DNA from 3 places in the Myxococcus faecalis genome. Region 3 is predicted to be linked to each of the others. Evidence: riboswitches for the same ligand, from Rfam matches in the RefSeq annotation. Region 3 holds a riboswitch; each other region holds the start of a gene.
What was found. Region 3 has a riboswitch for cobalamin ahead of VZQ01_RS19090 (aminotransferase family protein). Riboswitches for the same ligand answer to the same signal wherever they lie in the genome.
Positions count from the first base shown of each region.

Region 1 (5,602 bases), 1.5 Mb from region 3:
TACTTCCCGGGCATCCAGGCCGCCAAGCCGCGCTTCATCCCCGCGCTGCTGGTGGGGCCCGACACGTCCCTGCGGTGGAGCTTCTCGCGGCTGCTCGCCGTGGAGCTGTCCGTGGCCGCCGACGCGGCGGTGGGGCGGCCCGAGCTGGGTTACTCCGAGAATGGAAACTTCGTGCCACGCAATCAGGGTTGGGCCATCCGGCCCAGGGCGTCCCTGGCGCTGGTGCTGCTGCCATGAGCGGTGATGACCCGTTTTCGCCTCGGCCTCCCTCCATGGGGTCGATGACGAGCACGGGTCCGGAAGCCATCGGCAGGGCAAGACCTGGAGTGGACCCGCGCATCCAGGCGGCCATCCAGGGGCGCAAGGAGGCCGCCGAGTCCTTGCTGCTGGAGCTCTTGCCCCGGGTGCGCAACCTGGTGCGCTACCTGGTGCACGGCGACGGGGACGTGGAGGACATCGCCCAGGAGGCGCTCATCGCGCTGCTCCGGGGGCTGCCCTCGTACCGGGGAGAGGGGCCGTTCCACTCGTGGGCGGACCGGGTGGTCGCGAGGACCACCTTCGCGTGGCTCCGGCGCGCCCGGGGCACCGAGGCGCGCAGGGGCGAGGAGCCGGCGGAGCTGATGGCGGTGCCGTCCGAGGACGCGCCGCCGGACGAGTACGTCCACCGCCGTCGCATGGTGATGCTGCTGGACCGTATCCCCGACGAGCAGCGGCATGCGATGGTGCTGCACCATGTGCTCGGCATGAGCGTGCCGGAGGTGTCGGACGAGCTGGGGATTCCCTTCGAGACGATTCGCAGCCGCCTGCGGCTGGGTCGCACGGCGCTGCGCGCGCTGGCCACGGATGCGGGTGGCGCTCCGGAGGGAGGTGCGGCATGAGTCGGCTCGTGGATGAGGACGGGCCGGACGAGCTGCTTATGCCGTTGGATGACGGCTCCGGACCCGCGCGCCGGTTGTCGCGGCAGAAGTCCGCCGCGCTGGTGCAGGCCGCGCTCCTGGCCGCGATGGACGCGCCGTCGCCGCCCCCGCGTCGGCGACACCGGCCGCATTGGTGGATGGGCGGGGCCCTGCTCGTGGTCGGCGCCGCGGCGGTCGCGACCTGGCAGCTCTGGCGTCGCCAGGAGCCTGTTGCTCCGGAGGACACCGCGGTCATCGCTCCCTCCGCGCCGCTGGTGCCCCGCGCCGAGCCCGTCGTGCCCGTGCCCGAGGTGCTCGCGCCGGAGCCGCCCGTGCCGTCGGTGCCCGGTGCGGTCGCGCGAGAGCGGTCCGTGCCTCCAGGGCCGGAGGTGCCCGATGCGGTCGCTCTGGAGCCCATCGCTCCGGTGAAGCCCCGGATGAGCGCGCCGTCCGCCGCGCCCGCGCCGGAGGACCTGCTGCGCCGGGCCAACGCGCATCGGGCCACCGGACAGTGGAAGGCGGCCGAGGCGCTCTACCTGCGCGTCATCCGCGCCGAGCCCCAGGGCATGTCCGCGTACGTCGCGCGCGTGGCCTCGGGCGCGTTGAGGCTGGAGCACCTGGGCGATGCGCGCGGGGCGCTGCGCCAGTACCAGGAGGCCCTGAAGGGCTGGCCCGGGGGCTTGTTGGAAGAAGAGGCGAGCCACGGTGTCACCGAGGCGCTGCGCGCGCTGGGGGACCGGGACGGCGAGGTGCGCGCGTTGGAGGACTTCGTCGCGCGTCACCCCGATTCGCCCCATGCCGTGGCGGCCCGGAAGCGGCTGAAGGAGGTCTCAGGTCGATGAGTCGCGCCAACGTGTCGCCGTGGAAGTCCGGGACGAAGGTCCTCTGCGTGCTGGGGTTGGTGGGCGCCTGGAGCGCGTGCGAGGTGAAGGACCCGGTGGCCTTCATCGAGACGCCTCGCAACGACGCGGGGCCGGTGGCCTCGTCGGACGCCGGGCCGACGACGGGCGAGGGCGAGCAGCCCGCCGATGACCACACCGCCTTCTGCGCGTCCACGGGGCCGCTGCTCCTGGTGGGCGACAGCCTCACGGGCGCGAAGGTGTGCAGCGGGCACCTGGCCGAGCGGGCCTTCCGCTACGCGCTGTGCTCGTGCGAGCGGCTGGCCTTCAGCGCGTCGCTCACCACGGATGCGTTCAAGAGCTCGCTGGGCAAGTACGTGCCGGGCGGCAAGGGCGGTGCGGTGGCGACGAACGGCGGCGTCGCGGCCAACGACACGCTGACGATTGGCGGCGGGCTGAGCGCGGGCGGCGCGGACGGCATCCTGCTGGGGCGCGGCCTGTCGGTGGGCGGCGGGCTGTACAGCGGCGGTCCGCTCAGCGGCAACGTGTCCGCGCAGGTGACGGGGGACGCGTGGGTGCGCGGCGACGTGGGGCTCGCGTCGCTGAGCGTGGCGGGCAAGCTGGCGGTGCCCGCGGAGCGCAGCATGTCCGGCACGGTGACGGCCGCCGAGGTGCTGCGCGAGCCGGTGGACTCGGTGTCGCCGTGCGCGTGCGGGGACACCGCGTCGGTGGTGGACATCCAGGGGCTCATCGCCAACCACGCTCGCGAGAACCACAACGACGTCATCGACCTGGAGCCCTCGGCGCTGCAGGGCTTCACCGGCGAGCGCACGCTGGAGCTGCCGTGCGGGCGCTTCTTCCTGACGGGCATCGAGGGCCAGGGCCGGCTGAACCTCGTGGTGCGCGAGCGCACCGCGCTCTTCGTGCGGGACAGCGTCGTCATCGGCGAGCGGCTCTCGGTGGAGGTGGTGCCGCCGGGGGAGCTGGACTTGTTCGTGGGCGGCGACATGACGGTGGCCGGCCAGCTCCTGCTGGGGTCCGTGGACGCGCCGGCGAAGGTGCGCGTGTACGCCGCGGGGACGGGGACGCTGGGCATCTCCGCGGGCAGTGTGCTCGCGGGAAACCTCTACGCGCCCGGCGCCACGCTGACGCTCAGCGGCAACGCGGAGGTGTTCGGCTCCGTCTTCGTGCGCCACATCGAGTCGTCCGGCACGCTGGCGTTGCACTACGACTCCGACATCCTCTCGCTGGCGAGCGCCTGCGGAACCGTGGAGTGACGCAAGGGGGGTGGACAGGGCGAGGGGGCGTGCACAGGTTTGCGTGCACACCTTCCCGGCCTGGAGGGCTCGTCGTGCTCCACCGTCTGTCCGCGCTGATGTCCCGGCTCCAGGAGGACCGCGAAGCCCTGCTGCGGGAGGTCGGGTGGCCCGTTCTGGTGTGGGACTCCATGCCGAGCCGTCCGCGCTCCGTGGCGCAGGCGGAGCCGCCGACGCTGAAGGTGCCGATTCCATCGCGAGTCGTGGAGCCCGTGGTGTTCGAGCTGTGTCCGCGCTTCCCTGGCCGAGGGCCGGAGGTGATGGTGGGCCGCAGCCCCGAGTGCGACATCGTCCTGCCCGAGCCCACCGTGTCGCGACAGCACGCGCGCTTCCGTCCGGAACCGCACACCGAGGTGTGGAGCGTGACGGACCTGGAGAGCCACGGCGGCACCTTCGTGGAGGGGGTGCTGATTGTACCGGGGCGCTCGACGCCGCTGTTCAGCCAGGCCTCGCTGCGACTGGGGGGCGCGCAGGTGGTGTTCCTGCAGGCGAGCGCCTTCGAGTCCTACGCGCGCGCGTGCGAGGTGTCGTCCCGGGTGCGCTTGACGCGCTGGTAGTCAGCTCCTAGAAGGGGTGCGCCCTTGGGTGCCCATGTCGGGCTTTCAAGAGGGAAGCCGGTGCGATTCCGGCGCGGTCCCGCCACTGTGAATGGGCCGCCCTGAGGTCAGGGCCGGGGACTTCGGTTGTCGCCACTCCGGCGGTGTCCAGGCGGACGCTCCGGGGGAAGGCGGAAGCCCCCTTCCAGCCAGACGCGTCGTGCGCCTGGAGCTGGAGTCCATCAGCCAGGAGACCTGCCCGAGGGTGCGGACGTGTCGCGTGGCGGCACGTGCGGATGGCCTTCTCTCTTCGATGGAGAGAGCGGAAGGCGGAGCATGCGGCGCACCTTCCTCGCCGGGCACCTGGTGTGCCTGGCGCTCAGCCTGCCTTCCGGAGCGCGCGCGCAGGCGACGGACGACGTCGTCGTGCCCGCGACGGTGGTGCGAGGCAAGGCGCCGCCGCCTCCCGACGCCCCCGAGCGCCGCGACCCCACGGGCGCCATCACCGTCATCGACGCGAGCGAGCATGCGGGCGAGGCGCGGGACACGGCGGAGCTGCTCGTGGGCTCGGTGGGGCTCGCGGTGCAGGACTCGGGTGGCTACGGGCAGAGCAAGAGCCTGGTGGTGCGCGGCGCGGCGTCGAACGGGGTGCTGGTGTTCCTGGATGGAATCCCGCTCAACGGCGCGGGCGGCATGGCGGACCTGTCGCAGGTGCCGGCCGCATTGGTGGAGCGACTGGAGGTGCTGCGCGGGGGCGCGGGGGCTCGCTATGGCTCGGGAGGGCTCGGCGGCGCGGTGAACATCGTCACGCGCGCGCCGTCGTCGCACGTGCGGGCCAGTGGAGAGGTGGTCTACGGGAGCTGGAACACGGCGCTGGGGCACGTGGCCATCACCGGGCCTTTGTTGGACGGGAACGCGCTGGTGCTGCTGCACGCGGGGCGCTCGGATGGGGACTTCGCGTACGAGCTGGATGAGCTGCCCGCGGTGCCGGACAACCCCGTCACGGCGGAGGCGCGCGCGCGCAACGACGCGAAGGGGGGAGGCGTGCTGCTGCGGTATCGGCGGCGGCTCCCGGGGGGCTCGCGGCTGGATGTGCTGTCCGAGCTGTCGCTGGAGGACCGCGCGATTCCGGGCACGGTACAGAACCCCCAGTCCGCGGGGCGACAGGACCTGGACCGGCTGTCATTGGGCGTGCGGTGGTTGGGGACGCAGGCGAGTGCGAGGGGCTTCTTCCGTCGCGATGGCCTGGAGGTGACGGGGGGGCTGCTGGGGGCGGGAGGTCCGCAGCGGCATGTCGTGGGTGGGGTGGAGGTGGAGGGGCGGACGCTGCTCGGGGGCGGGCATGCGCTGACGGCCACGGTGGCGTCGTCGGGGGAGCAGGTCACCCAGGCGAAGGGCGCGCAGTCCGCGAGCTGGTGGCGCGGCAGTGTCATGGTGATGGACGAGTGGGCGCTGGTGGCTGACGTGTTGAGCGTCGTGCCGTCGCTGCGGTTCGAGCGGGTGGGGCCCTACTGGTTGTTCTCGCCGAAGGTCGGCGCGTGGCTGTCGTTGGGCGGAGGCGTGGGGCTTCGGGCGAACGCGGGACAGTCGCATCGCGCGCCGTCGTTCCTGGAGCTGTACATCCGTCAGGGGACGTTGTTGCCCAATCCGGGGCTGAGGCCCGAGCGGGCGCTCTACGCGGACGCGGCGGTGGTCTGGGACTCCCAGGCGACGGTGGCGGGGGCTCCTCGGTGGAGTGTGACGGCGGGCGGCTTCGCGGCGCTTTACGAGGACCTCATCGCGTACGAGCTGTATCCGCCGATGATGGCGCGGCCGTACAACTTCGACGCCGCGCGGGTGTGGGGCGCGGAGCTGGAGGCGGAGGCGCGGCTGCTCTCGTGGCTGTCGGCGAGCGGTGGCTACACGTGGCTGCGCACGCAGAACCGGTTTGGAGACCCGCGCTACTTCAACCAGGACCTGCCCAATCGCCCGCGACACAAGTGGGTGGGGCGCCTGCGCGCGGGGCCGGAGTGGCT
Region 1 is NZ_CP144336.1:6,266,707-6,272,308, forward strand. It holds gene VZQ01_RS25185 (hypothetical protein) at 1-237, shown strand, start outside; gene VZQ01_RS25190 (RNA polymerase sigma factor) at 282-878, shown strand; gene VZQ01_RS25195 (tetratricopeptide repeat protein) at 875-1,738, shown strand; gene VZQ01_RS25200 (DUF7305 domain-containing protein) at 1,735-3,012, shown strand; gene VZQ01_RS25205 (FHA domain-containing protein) at 3,087-3,608, shown strand; cobalamin riboswitch at 3,618-3,864, shown strand; gene VZQ01_RS25210 (TonB-dependent receptor plug domain-containing protein) at 3,924-5,602, shown strand, end outside.
Region 1: linked by a shared signal. The riboswitch ahead of VZQ01_RS25210 (TonB-dependent receptor plug domain-containing protein) and the one ahead of VZQ01_RS19090 (aminotransferase family protein) in region 3 are both predicted to bind cobalamin.

Region 2 (5,602 bases), 1.5 Mb from region 3:
GGTGGCGTCGGTGCGCTCCAGCAGCCGGTCCATGGTCAGGTCCAGGAAGGTGGACAGCGTGGTGGCGGTGGAGAGCGCTTCCGCGGTGCGGAACATCAACACCAGCGTCTCCTGCGCCACGCGGGGGCTGGCCGGGGGGACGAACGAGGCCTGCTGGTTGAAGTCCTCGAAGGGCACCGGCCCCACGTTGTCGAGCAGGCGCAGCACGTCCGCGTCGCGCACGCTCTTGGCGAGCAGGACGGAGGGCCCCACGTCCTGCCCGTGGCCGAAGCGCACGACGCCGCCGGCGCCCAGGTCCACCATCTCCGTGGCGGCGTTCTCCACGGTGTTGGGCTGGCGCACCGCGAGCGTGTTCTCGCCCAGCGCCACGGAGTCGCCGGGGGACAGCTGCCGGGAGCCCTGCAGGGGCGCGCCGTTGACGCGGCTGCCGTTGCGGCTGCCCAGGTCCTCGATGCGCAGGATGTCCGCCTCCACGTAGAGGCGCGCGTGCCGGCGGGAGACCAGGTCTCCGCCCAGCACGATGTCGTTCTCGTCGGCGCGGCCCAGGCTCGTCACGCCCTCGGGCAAGTCATAGGACGTGTCGAAGTAGCCGGGCCCGTTGATGATGATCTGCCACATCGAATCCCCGACATTACACGACTCTCTCTCAACGTAAGAGAGGGAGACCCGTGCCCCGGAGGGGGACGGGGCTGACCCGGACTCCCGGCGCAAGGGCCCGCCGCCGGGTCAGGACTGACAGTGCGCCGGGACGTCCCCTCGGGTGCGGGGCTCAGCGCGGCCGGTGGATGAAGACGGACGCGCCTTGCCGCACCGCGGTGAACGCCGCCAGCGGGCGCTGGGCCGGGCCCTGGAGGACGGCGCCGTCCAGGGCGAAGCGCGAGCCGTGGCAGGGGCACTCCACCACGCCCTCCTGGGGCCGCCAGTCCACGCCGCAGTCGCCGTGCGTGCAGATGCGCCACAGCGCCACGAAGCACCCGGGCGTCGTGTGGACGAGCAGCACGTCCAGCAGGGCCTCGGGCGCGTGCACCCGGGCGTGGCCTCCGGGGGACTCGAGGCCCGGATGCGCTTCGAGCCGCACCTCCACCCAGCCCTCGGCGGCGGTGCCGGGCTGGGGGAGGTCGGGGCAGGAGGCGCCCTCGGGCGGAGGGGCCAGGACGATGGCCTCCCGCCACTCGCCGCCGCACCCCGCGCCCAGCGTGGCCAGGGCACAGCCGCCCCGGGCCAACGTGAGGAGCGCGGCGCGGCGGTCCAGGTCCGTCATGGCGCGGCGGTCAGCGACACGCCGTTCACCACGGCGACGGCGTCCAGGTCGAACCCCGCGGAGGTGCCCGCCGAGCCGTTGGTGCCCGCGTCGACGATGCGCACGTAGCGCGCCCGGGCGAGGCCCACGGTGGCCAGGTCGAACCCGTCACCGCCGGCCACGGCGGGGTCCGTGGCGCTGATGCCAGCGGCGGGGTTGGCCGTCACGGGACGCACGCCCGCGCAGCCCGGGTAGTTGTTCGTCGCGTCCGAGGGGGCGCAGGGGAACTCGTGCCACTGCACGCCGTCGTCGCTCACCGAGACGCGGCCCCGCTCGGTGAAGGCGCGCGGGCCTCCGGCGATGAGGAAGCCGTTCTCGAAGACGAGCAGGTCCACGCCCGGGCCATCCACCACCGCGAGGTCCGTGAAGCGCAGGGTGATGGAGCCACCCTGCCCCAGCGAGAGGACATCCAGCGAGCCGCTGTCCAGCCCCCCGCCCACCGGCGCGCCCAGGACGATGGACGGGAAGCGGTCCTGTCCGAAGCCCGCGCCGGGGCCGGGCAGGTACTCGACCACCTCGTCGGCGTACGGGTCAGCGGGCCGCGAGGGGCTCGCGTCGGTCCCCGAGTCACCGGGCCCCGCGTCGTCGTCCGTGACGGGAGCCTCGTCCCCACCGCACGCGGACAGGCTCAGCGCCAGGGCGAGCACGGTGCCGCGACCGAACCACGAGGAGGCGCGCGTGCTCACGGCGCCACCTGGAGGCGCACCAGGCGCCGGCCGTTGCGGTCGGACACGCCGACGAGCACGTCGGAGCCGAGCGCCTTGAGCATCCGCACCGTGGTGCACTGGTTGACGTAGGTGAGCACGGGCACGCGCGCGCCCACCGTCACGGCGTCATTCGCGCCGACCGACAGCGCGTAGCGGGACACGTCGGTGGCGACGAAGTCGTAGTCCGGGGGAGCGTAGGCGCCGCGGTTGAGCACCACGCCACCGCCGAAGGCCGCGACGTCGTTGAAGTCGCTGCCCACGTCGACCTTCGCCTGGGTGCCCAGGTCCAGCGGCGTGCCGCTGGTGATGGCGGTGGCGAGCGTCGTGGGCGCCACGCCGTGGAGGACGTTGACGAAGTTCTGGTCGAAGTAGCCCAGCGCGGCGACGCCCGTGTCCGTCACGGCGGTGAAGCCGCTGCCCACCACGTCACCCTGCGGGAAGTTGACCGCGCGCACCGTGCCCATGGGGTCCGTGGACGTCACGAGACCATAGACAGCCAGGTCGGAGGCCGAGCCCAGACCGCCGCCGTTGACGAGCACCGCGCTCAGCTCCCCGGACGTGAAGGCCGCCGCGGAGAAGTTCTTGGGCGCGACGACGAAGCTCGAGTTGGCCGGCGTGGCCAGGTCATACGCGGCGACGTTGCCCGGCGAGCCCGTGGCGCCCAGCGTGTAGCCGGTGAAGACGCGCAGGCCGTCGTTGATGACGTAGCCGTTCGGGTACACCGTGGCGCCGCCCTCGCGGTCCGCGGGGGTGATGATGTCGAAGAGCTTCGTGGTGCCCGGCAGCAGGTCGGGCCAGGTGCCCAGCGAGTACAGCGCGGCGTCCTTGCCCCGTCCCTGGATGCCGTAGAACGCATACGTGGGACCCGGAGAGGCACCGAGCGCGAGGATGTCCGGCGACAGCGCCACGGACTCGGCGGCGACGAAGCCCGGCTGGAGCACGAGCGTGCCCAGCTTCGGGTCCAGCGGCACCGTCGCGCAGTCGACCACCACGGGGCCGGCATCCGGCTCACCCGCGTCCGGCGCACCTGCATCCGGCTCACCCGCGTCGGGCGTGCCCGAGTCCGGCTGACCCGCGTCGGGCGTGCCGGAGTCCGGCGTACCAGAATCCGGCGTCCCGGAGTCCGGCGGGCCCGCGTCGGGCGTGCCCGAATCCGGCGTCCCCGCGTCGGGCGTCGGGGTGGTGGGGGCAGGCTCGGTCTCGCACCGCTCGTCGACGCAGACCCACTGCTGCCCCGCGGGGGCCTCGCCGTTGTCGGCGCGGCAGTCGAATGGGTCGACACACTCCGGGTTGCAGCCGGTGCCGAGCAGGGCCACGGCGAAGGAGGCCACGGCCAGTGATGCGGACTTCATCCAAGGTTTCGCGCGCTTCGATTCAGCCGTCTTCATCTGCGTCCTCGTCCCTCTCCGCCCCCACGGGCGGGTGGGCTTCCAGGAGGACGCGGTCGAAGGCGGGCACCCGAGCACCCCACGGTGCGCGGTGAATGGGCTGACGCCTCCGCCGCCTCCCCTCGGAGGCCTCGGTGATGTCCGTGCCCAAGGGGCACGGGTCCACGGCAGGTTTTCGGACTCGCAGGCGCGGGAGCCCCGGAGGGCGCCCACCTAGTGGCCGTCGCTTCCCAGTCCCGTGAGGGACCAGTGCTTCAATGACGGCGGTCGTTCCTGCACACCGCTGCGGGGCAGTCCCGGATTCGCACCGGGTTCCCTAGAGCCGCCGTGGTTCGCACGACGGCACCGAGGACGCGGCCGGGATATGGCGGGCGACAGGCATTGTCAATGGAGCGCGGTGACGTCGATGGCGTTGGACACGGGGCGTCGAGGGTCCACCGGGCACGCCTCCAGCGCGGGGCCCTTCGCGGTGGGCGTGGAGGAGCCCCTGCGCTCGGTGAGGGTGCCATCACCGACCTCCACGACGAAGACGCGGCCCGCGTTGGTGTCCGCCAGGTACACCGCGCCTCGGGACACGGCGAAGCGGCTGGCCACCGACAACAGGCAACCCGGTGCGCCGGGCTGACAGCCGGGATTCAGCGCGTAGGAGGCCACGGGGACATCGTTCTTCACCAGCACCAGCCCCGTGGAGCGAACGGACGTGGCGAGGTAGCCGTTGGCCGTGTCGTAGATGGCCTCACCGATGCAGGCGACCACGAGCTGGTCACCGACGGCTTCCACGTAGCCCGCGTTGAGGCAGCGCTCCTGGCCCAGGTCGATGGCGCTGACGGCGCCGGTGGCGGGGTCGATGCGCGCGAGCATGCCCGGCCCGTTGGGGCGGTAGTCGTTGGCGGGGTTGAGGTTGGTGAGCGCCACGTACACGTGGGTGCGCGTCGCCGTCACCGAGAACGGCAGGGGCATGGAGCCCGTGCCGTCGAAGGGCTTCAGGTCCAGGCCGGTGAGCGACAGCGTGTCCACCTTGCGCGGCTGCGTGGGGTCGGAGATGTCCACGCGCGCCACGGCGTTGCCGTGCTGGAAGTTGGAGCTGCCGGTGCCGAAGAGCGGGATGTAGAGCAGGTCGCCGAAGCGCGCGAGCGCCTGGGGGCTGGTGTTCGGGCCGAGGTTCAACTGCCCCACGGTGCGCAGGCCCAGGCCGTTGCCGTGGGACGGACCGTCACGGCGGAGCACCTGGAGCGTGTTGTTCACCGAGTCGATGACGTACACGTGGGGCGGGTCCACGAGGATGTCATTGGGGGAGCCGGACACGACGCCCAGCGAGTCCTCCTCGACGAGCGCGCCCAGGTTGCCTCCAGGCGCCTGGAGCAGCTTGCCGTTGGTCATGTCCGCGCCGAGCACGAAGCCATCCCAGGACGCGAGCGCCTGGATGCCCGCGCCGAACTCTCGGCGAGGTCCGAGCTGGTCCGTCCCCGCCTGGAGGCCCACGAGCTGCCCGTTGGTGAAGCACGCGGCCACGACGTCGTAGGTGCAACGCCCGGAGCGGCAGGACTGCGCGTCGGGGCACACGTTGCCGCAGGCGCCGCAGTGGAGCGCGTCCGTCTGGCCGTCCACGCACGCGCCGGAGCAGCGCAGCAGCCCCTCGGAGCAGCCCTCGCGACAGGTGCCGGACTCGCAGACCTGCCCGGCGGCACAGGCCGAGCCACACGCGCCGCAGTGGGCGACATCCGTCGCGGTGTCCACGCAGGCGCCGTTGCAGGACTCGGTGCCCGCGCGGCAACCACAGGCGCCGTCCTGACAGACCTCCCCCGAGGAGCACGTGGTGCCACAGGCGCCGCAGTGCGCGGTGTCGCTCCGCGTGTCCACGCAGGCGCCGTCACAGACGACGAGGCCGGAGGTGCAGACCACGCCCTCATCCGGACAGCCCGTGAGCACGAGCGCCGAGGCACAGAGCAGCGACAGGACGAGCAGCCTGGGCGCTACGAAGGAAGGAACAGGAAGCATCGAGTCCTCAGGAAGGGGAAGGCAGGCGCGGCATCACCGCGAACGACCGGTGCCAGGGAGAGCGAACACATGCGACGCGCACCTCGCGAGCGGGCCCCACGGACGAACCGGACGCGAGGAGCGTGCGTGCGAGATGCCCCCTGCGAGAGGACGGCGCTGCAACGGGTGCCGTGAACGACCGGCATGGGCACGCGAGCGCGCAGGGCGCG
Region 2 is NZ_CP144336.1:6,272,716-6,278,317, reverse strand. It holds gene VZQ01_RS25235 (adenylate/guanylate cyclase domain-containing protein) at 1-618, opposite strand, end outside; gene VZQ01_RS25230 (QcrA and Rieske domain-containing protein) at 770-1,261, opposite strand; gene VZQ01_RS25225 (cell surface protein) at 1,258-1,986, opposite strand; gene VZQ01_RS25220 (hypothetical protein) at 1,983-3,359, opposite strand; cobalamin riboswitch at 3,545-3,760, opposite strand; gene VZQ01_RS25215 (MXAN_6577-like cysteine-rich protein) at 3,780-5,393, opposite strand.
Region 2: linked by a shared signal. The riboswitch ahead of VZQ01_RS25220 (hypothetical protein) and the one ahead of VZQ01_RS19090 (aminotransferase family protein) in region 3 are both predicted to bind cobalamin.

Region 3 (5,602 bases):
ACGTGGATGACGCCGGGCAGGAGCGGCCCGAAGAAGGCGCGCTGGGCCACCTTCGACGAGTTGAGCGAGATGGCGCCGTAGGTCCGCCCATGGAAGCCGCCCTTGAAGGCGACGATGTACTGGCGGCGCGTGTGGTGCCGCGCGAGCTTGATGGCGCCCTCGACCGCCTCCGTGCCGGAGTTGGTGAGGAAGACCTTCTTGGGTCCCATCTCGGGCAGGTAGCCGGCGAGCCTGGCGCAGAGCTTCGAGAAGGCGTCGTAGTAGAAGTCCGTGCCGCAGATGTGCAGGAAGCGGCCCGCGGCCTCCTGGACGGCCTTCACCACGTGCGGATGCGCGTGGCCCGTGGAGGCCACGGCGATGCCCGCCATGAAGTCGAGGAAGCGGTTGCCGTCGACGTCGTGGACCCAGGGGCCCTCGCCGCGCTCGACGACGAGCGGGTACTCCTTGATGTACGAGGGCGAGCTGAAGCGCTGGTCCAGCTCGATGATGGCGCGCGCCTTCGGCCCCGGCAGGGCGGTCTTCACTTCGGGATGGAGCATGGTCATGGGGGTCTCCTGTCGAGGGCGTCAGCCCATCCGTGTCTGCGCCTGCTCGCGCATGAATTGAGCGACGTAGTAGGGGCCGCAGCCGCCCTTGCCGGACCCGCCGCTGCCCTTCCAACCGCAGAAGGACTGCACGCCGGGCCACGCGCCCGTCGTCGCGCCCGTGCGGCGGTTGGCGTAGAGGACGCCCGCCTCGGCCTGGGCCATGAAGCGCTCCACGTCCTCGGCATCGCGGCTGAAGATGCCGGCGGTGAGGCCGTAGTCGCAGTCATTGGCCCGCTGGAGCGCCTCGTCCAACGTCGAGAAGCGCGTCACGCCGACGAAGGGCAGGAACAGCTCGTCGCGCATGAGGCGATGTCCGTGCGAGAGCGCCACCACCGTGGGCTCCACGAAGTGGCCCTCCTCGAGCGCGGCCTCCAGACGGGGACGTCCACCTCCCGCAATCACCGCGCCGTCCTGGCGGGCCTCGTCCACCGCGCGCTCGAAGCGCTTCACCGCCGCCGCGTTGATGACGGGGCCGGTGAAGACGGACGCGAGCGACGGGTCACCCACCCGCGCGTCACGCGCCTTCGCGGCGAGGCCGTCGGTGAACGCGTTGTAGAGCGACTCGTGAACATAGATGCGCGACAGGGCGCTGCACTTCTGACCGGACATGCCGAAGGCGGAGCGGAAGCAACCCTCGATGGCGGCCTCCAGGTCCGCGTCGCGACAGACGATGGCGGGGTTCTTCCCGCCCAGCTCCAGGAGGCACGGCCGCACGCGGCCCGTGGACATCCGCCGGTGCAGCTCCATGCCCACCGCCTTGCTGCCGGTGAAGGACACGCCGTCGATGCCGGGGTGGCGCACCAGCGCCGCGCCCACCGCCTCGCCCTCGCCGTGCGCGACCTGGAAGACGCCCGGAGGCAGGCCCGCGTCGACGAGCGCCTGGTACAGGCCCTCCGCGCACCAGGGCGTCTCCTCGCTGGGCTTGAGGATGACGCTGTTGCCGCCGAGCAGCGCGCCGCCGCTCATCCCCGCCGCGAGCGCGAGCGGGAAGTTGAACGGCGAGATGATGACGAAGACGCCGTAGGGCCGCAGCACGCTGCGCGTGTCCTCGTTGGGGGACAAGCGCGCCATGGGCCGCGAGTAGCCCTCCGCCTGCTCGAGCTGACCCGCGTAGTAGCGCAGCAGGTCCGCCGACTCCTCCACGTCACCGAGCGACTCGAGCCGGCTCTTGCCCACCTCCAGCGTCATGCGCGCGGACAGCTCCATGCGCCGCTCGGAGATGAGGTCCGCGGCGCGGCGGAGGATGCGCACGCGCTCCTGCCACGGCGTCGCGCCCCAGCCGCGCTGGGCCTCGCGCGCCACGCGCACCACGCGGTCCACCTCGGCCACGGGCGTGCGGTGGACGGACACGAGAAGCTCGTCCGGCCGCGCGGGGTTGCGGCTCTGAAGCAGGTCTCCACTCCGGAACGCCTCGCCGCCGAGCCACGACGGCAGCTCTCCGCCCAGCGTCGAGCGCACGGCGGCGAGCGCCTCGTCGAACTGCGCGTGCAGCGCGGACAGGTCCGCCTCCAGCACCGAGTAGGTGATGCGGAAACTCATGACGCCTCCTGGAAGAAGTGGTGGATGCCGCGGGCGAGCGTGTCGACCAGTTCGTCGACCTCCGCCTCGGTGATGACCAACGGAGGACCGACCATGAGCAGGTCCCCGTTCGTCCCGTCCGCGTGGCCCGTGTTGGACCAGAGGACCAGCCCCCGCTCGAACAGCGCCGACAGCAGTCGCTCGATGACCTTGCGCGCGCGTGGGAAGGGGCGCTTGCTCGCGGTGTCCTCGACCAGCTCGATGCCGGCCATCAGCCCCACGCCCTGCACGGAGCCGACATGTGGCAGCGCGCCCAGCGCCTCACGCAGGCGGCGCTGGAGGTGCGCGCCCACGCGCCCGGCGTGGGCCACCAGGTCGTGCCGCTCGTAGTAGTCGAGCACCGCCAGCCCCGCCGCCGTCATCGCGGGCGCCTGGAGGTACGTCTGCGCGTGCATGAAGCCGCCCGAGCCCCGGCACAGCTCCTCCAGGTGCTCCTCGCGGATGAGCAGCGCGCTCAAGGGCGCGTAGCCCCCGCTGATGCCCTTGCCGAGCACCAGCACGTCCGGGGTGAAGTGGAACAGGTCGCTGGCGAAGAAGCGGCCGGTGCGCCCGCAGCCGCACATGACCTCGTCGGCGATGGTGAGGATGCCGTACTCGCGGCACACGGCGCTCACGCGCTCGAAGTACCCGGGCGGTGGAGGCGACGCGCCCGCGGACGAGCCGATGACGGGCTCCGCGATGAAGGCGGCGATGGTGTCCGGGCCCTCGCGGCGAATCGTCTCCTCGAGCAGCCGCGCGTAGTGCTCGGCGCCGTCGCGCGCGTAGTCCTCCAGCCCGGAGCGGTACGGGTACGGCGCGGGCGTGGTGACGACCTCCGCCAGCAGGGGGCCGAAGAAGGTCTTGTAGTGGGGCCGCCCCGACAGCGAGAGCGCGTACAGCGTGTTGCCGTGGTAGCCGGGCACGCGCGCGATGACCTTGCCGCGCTGGGGCTGGCCGCGCTCGACCCAGAGCTGGCGGACGAACTTCACCGCGGCCTCCACCGCCTCGGAGCCCGAGCCGAGGAACGCGGCGCGCGTGAGCCCCTGGGGCGCGAGGGCGCACAGGCGCGTGGCGAGCGCCTCGGTGACGTCGGTGGTGAAGTGGGTGCCGTTGACGTAGGCGACGCGCAGCAGCTGCTCATGGATGCGGTCCGCCACCTCGCGGTTGCCGTGACCCACGCTGGCCACGAGCGCACCGGCGGAGGCGTCGAGGTAGCGCTTGCCGCTCGCGTCGAAGAGGTGGACGCCCTGGCCGTGCGTCACCACGGGGAAGTCGCGCGCGAGATTGCGCAGCAGCACGTTCCCCTGGGGGTAGCGCACCGTGTGCCTGGCTTCGTCCCGCATCGTCCGTCCTCCACGCAGCGCGGACGACCGGAGGTCGCCCGACAGGGCTCCCGCGTGGAAGAAGGGCAGTCACGATGCGCGCGTGAGCGCACACCAGGCCCCGACTGGAGCCCACGGACCGACCTTCGCCCCCACGGGCGACTGGAGACACGGGGGATGGAGGTCGGAGAAGTCGAGCGTGCGTGAGGGCCCGTCGAGGCACGAGCGCCGCTCGAACCTTCCGGCCGTCCCACGCGGCTCCAGGTCGAAACCGTCCGTGGATTTCTCCCACGGTCGGATGCGGGCAGGTCTTCGGGCTCGTGAGCGCTTCGGCCTTGGGGGCCGGCTTCCTACGACTCGTCGCTTCCCAGCTCCCCAGGGGAACCAGTGCGGATGACGAGGCTCGTTCTCACTTACCGCTGCGGGGCAGCCCCGGATTCGAACCGGGTTCCCTTTTAAGCTCGGACCGAGGTCCGAGCACCAACATGGGGCGGTATGTACTGTTCGCCTCTTCGGACTGTCAAGCGAAGCGCCGGTGCGCGCTCGACGCGCGGGGACGTGACGTCTGCCGGTGCGCGGGGATGTTCGACGAGCAACCTGCCGTGCATGAGCGCTGGCGCATCCCGCGCGCAGGCGTCACCTTCATCGGTGGCGCTCCGCGTCGGAGGACGCCTCCAGACCATGGCTCCGTCCGCCGCGAACACCGCCGCCGCGCCCTTCACGTTCACCCGTGCACAGAGGGTGTTCACGATGTCGGGCGCGCTGCTCGGGCTGCTGCTCGCGGCGCTGGACCAGACGATTGTCGCCACGGCGGGTCCCTCCATCCAGGCGGACCTGGGCATCTCCCCCGCGCTCTATCCGTGGCTGACGACGTCGTACCTGGTCGCGTCGACGATGATGGTGCCCGTGTGGGGGAAGCTGTCGGACCTGCTGGGCCGGCGCATTGTGCTGGCGGCGGGAATCGTCGTGTTCCTGCTGGGCAGCTTCCTGTGCGGCGTGTCGCGCTCGACGCTGACGCTCATCCTGTACCGCGCGGTGCAGGGGGTGGGCAGCGCGGCGCTCTTCACCGCGTCGCTGTCGGTGGTGGCGGACCTCTATCCGCCGCGCGAGCGAGGCAAGTACCAGGGCCTGTTCGGCGCGATGTTCGGCCTGTCGAGCGTGGTGGGGCCGCTGGCGGGAGGCTTCATCACGGACCGGCTGGGGTGGCACTGGGTGTTCTTCATCAACCTGCCGGTGGGCGCGGTGGCGCTCGCGCTCGTGCTCTCGCGCATGCCGGCGCTCAAGCCTCCGGGGGCCTCGCGCGGGAGGCTGGATGTGACGGGCGCGGTGCTGCTGGCGCTGGCGGTGGTGCCGCTCCTGCTCGCGCTCAGCCTGGGGCGTGGCGCGGAGCAGGTGGCGCACGGTGGCGGCTGGGCGTGGGGTTCGTGGCAGGTGCTGGGGTTGTTCGCGCTCGCGGCGGCGGGGACGGTGTTGTTCCTGCGCGAGGAGAGGCGCGCGCAGGAGCCGCTGCTGGACCTGAAGCTGTTCCAGGACCGGACGTTCGCGCTGGGGAACGCGGCGGTGTTCGTCATCGGCGCGGTGTTCCTGTCGGGCGTGGTGTTCCTGCCGCTGTTCATGGTGAACGTGGTGGGGCTGTCGGCCACGCACGCGGGGCTGACGTTGACGCCGCTGACGTTGGGCGTGGTGGCGGGCAACATCCTCAGCGGTCAGCTGGTGTCGCGCATCGGCCGGTACAAGGGGCTGATGCTGGGCTCGCTGGTGGTGTTGATGGTGGGCTTCACGGTGATGGGGTTCACGCTGACGCCCACGTCGACGCAGACGGAGGTCACGGTGAAGATGGTCCTGGTGGGCGTGGGCCTGGGACCGTCGATTCCGCTCTACACGCTGGCCATCCAGAACGCGGTGTCACCCCAGCGCATCGGCGTGGCCACGGCGATGGCCACGTTCTTCCGTCAGCTCGGGATGACGCTGGGCGTGGCGCTGCTCGGCGCGGTGTTCGCGACGACGCTGTCGCATCAGCTGGGCACCCGCGTGGCGAGCGCCACGGAGGGACTGCCGCCGAAGCTGCGCGCCGAGCTGGCGTCCGCGGTGCCCGGTGTCGACGGGAGCGAGGCGGGCCCCGCGCAGTCGGCCTTC
Region 3 is NZ_CP144336.1:4,775,673-4,781,274, forward strand. It holds gene VZQ01_RS19080 (acetyl ornithine aminotransferase family protein) at 1-545, opposite strand, end outside; gene VZQ01_RS19085 (aldehyde dehydrogenase family protein) at 567-2,126, opposite strand; gene VZQ01_RS19090 (aminotransferase family protein) at 2,123-3,487, opposite strand; cobalamin riboswitch at 3,753-3,966, opposite strand; gene VZQ01_RS19095 (MDR family MFS transporter) at 4,148-5,602, shown strand, end outside.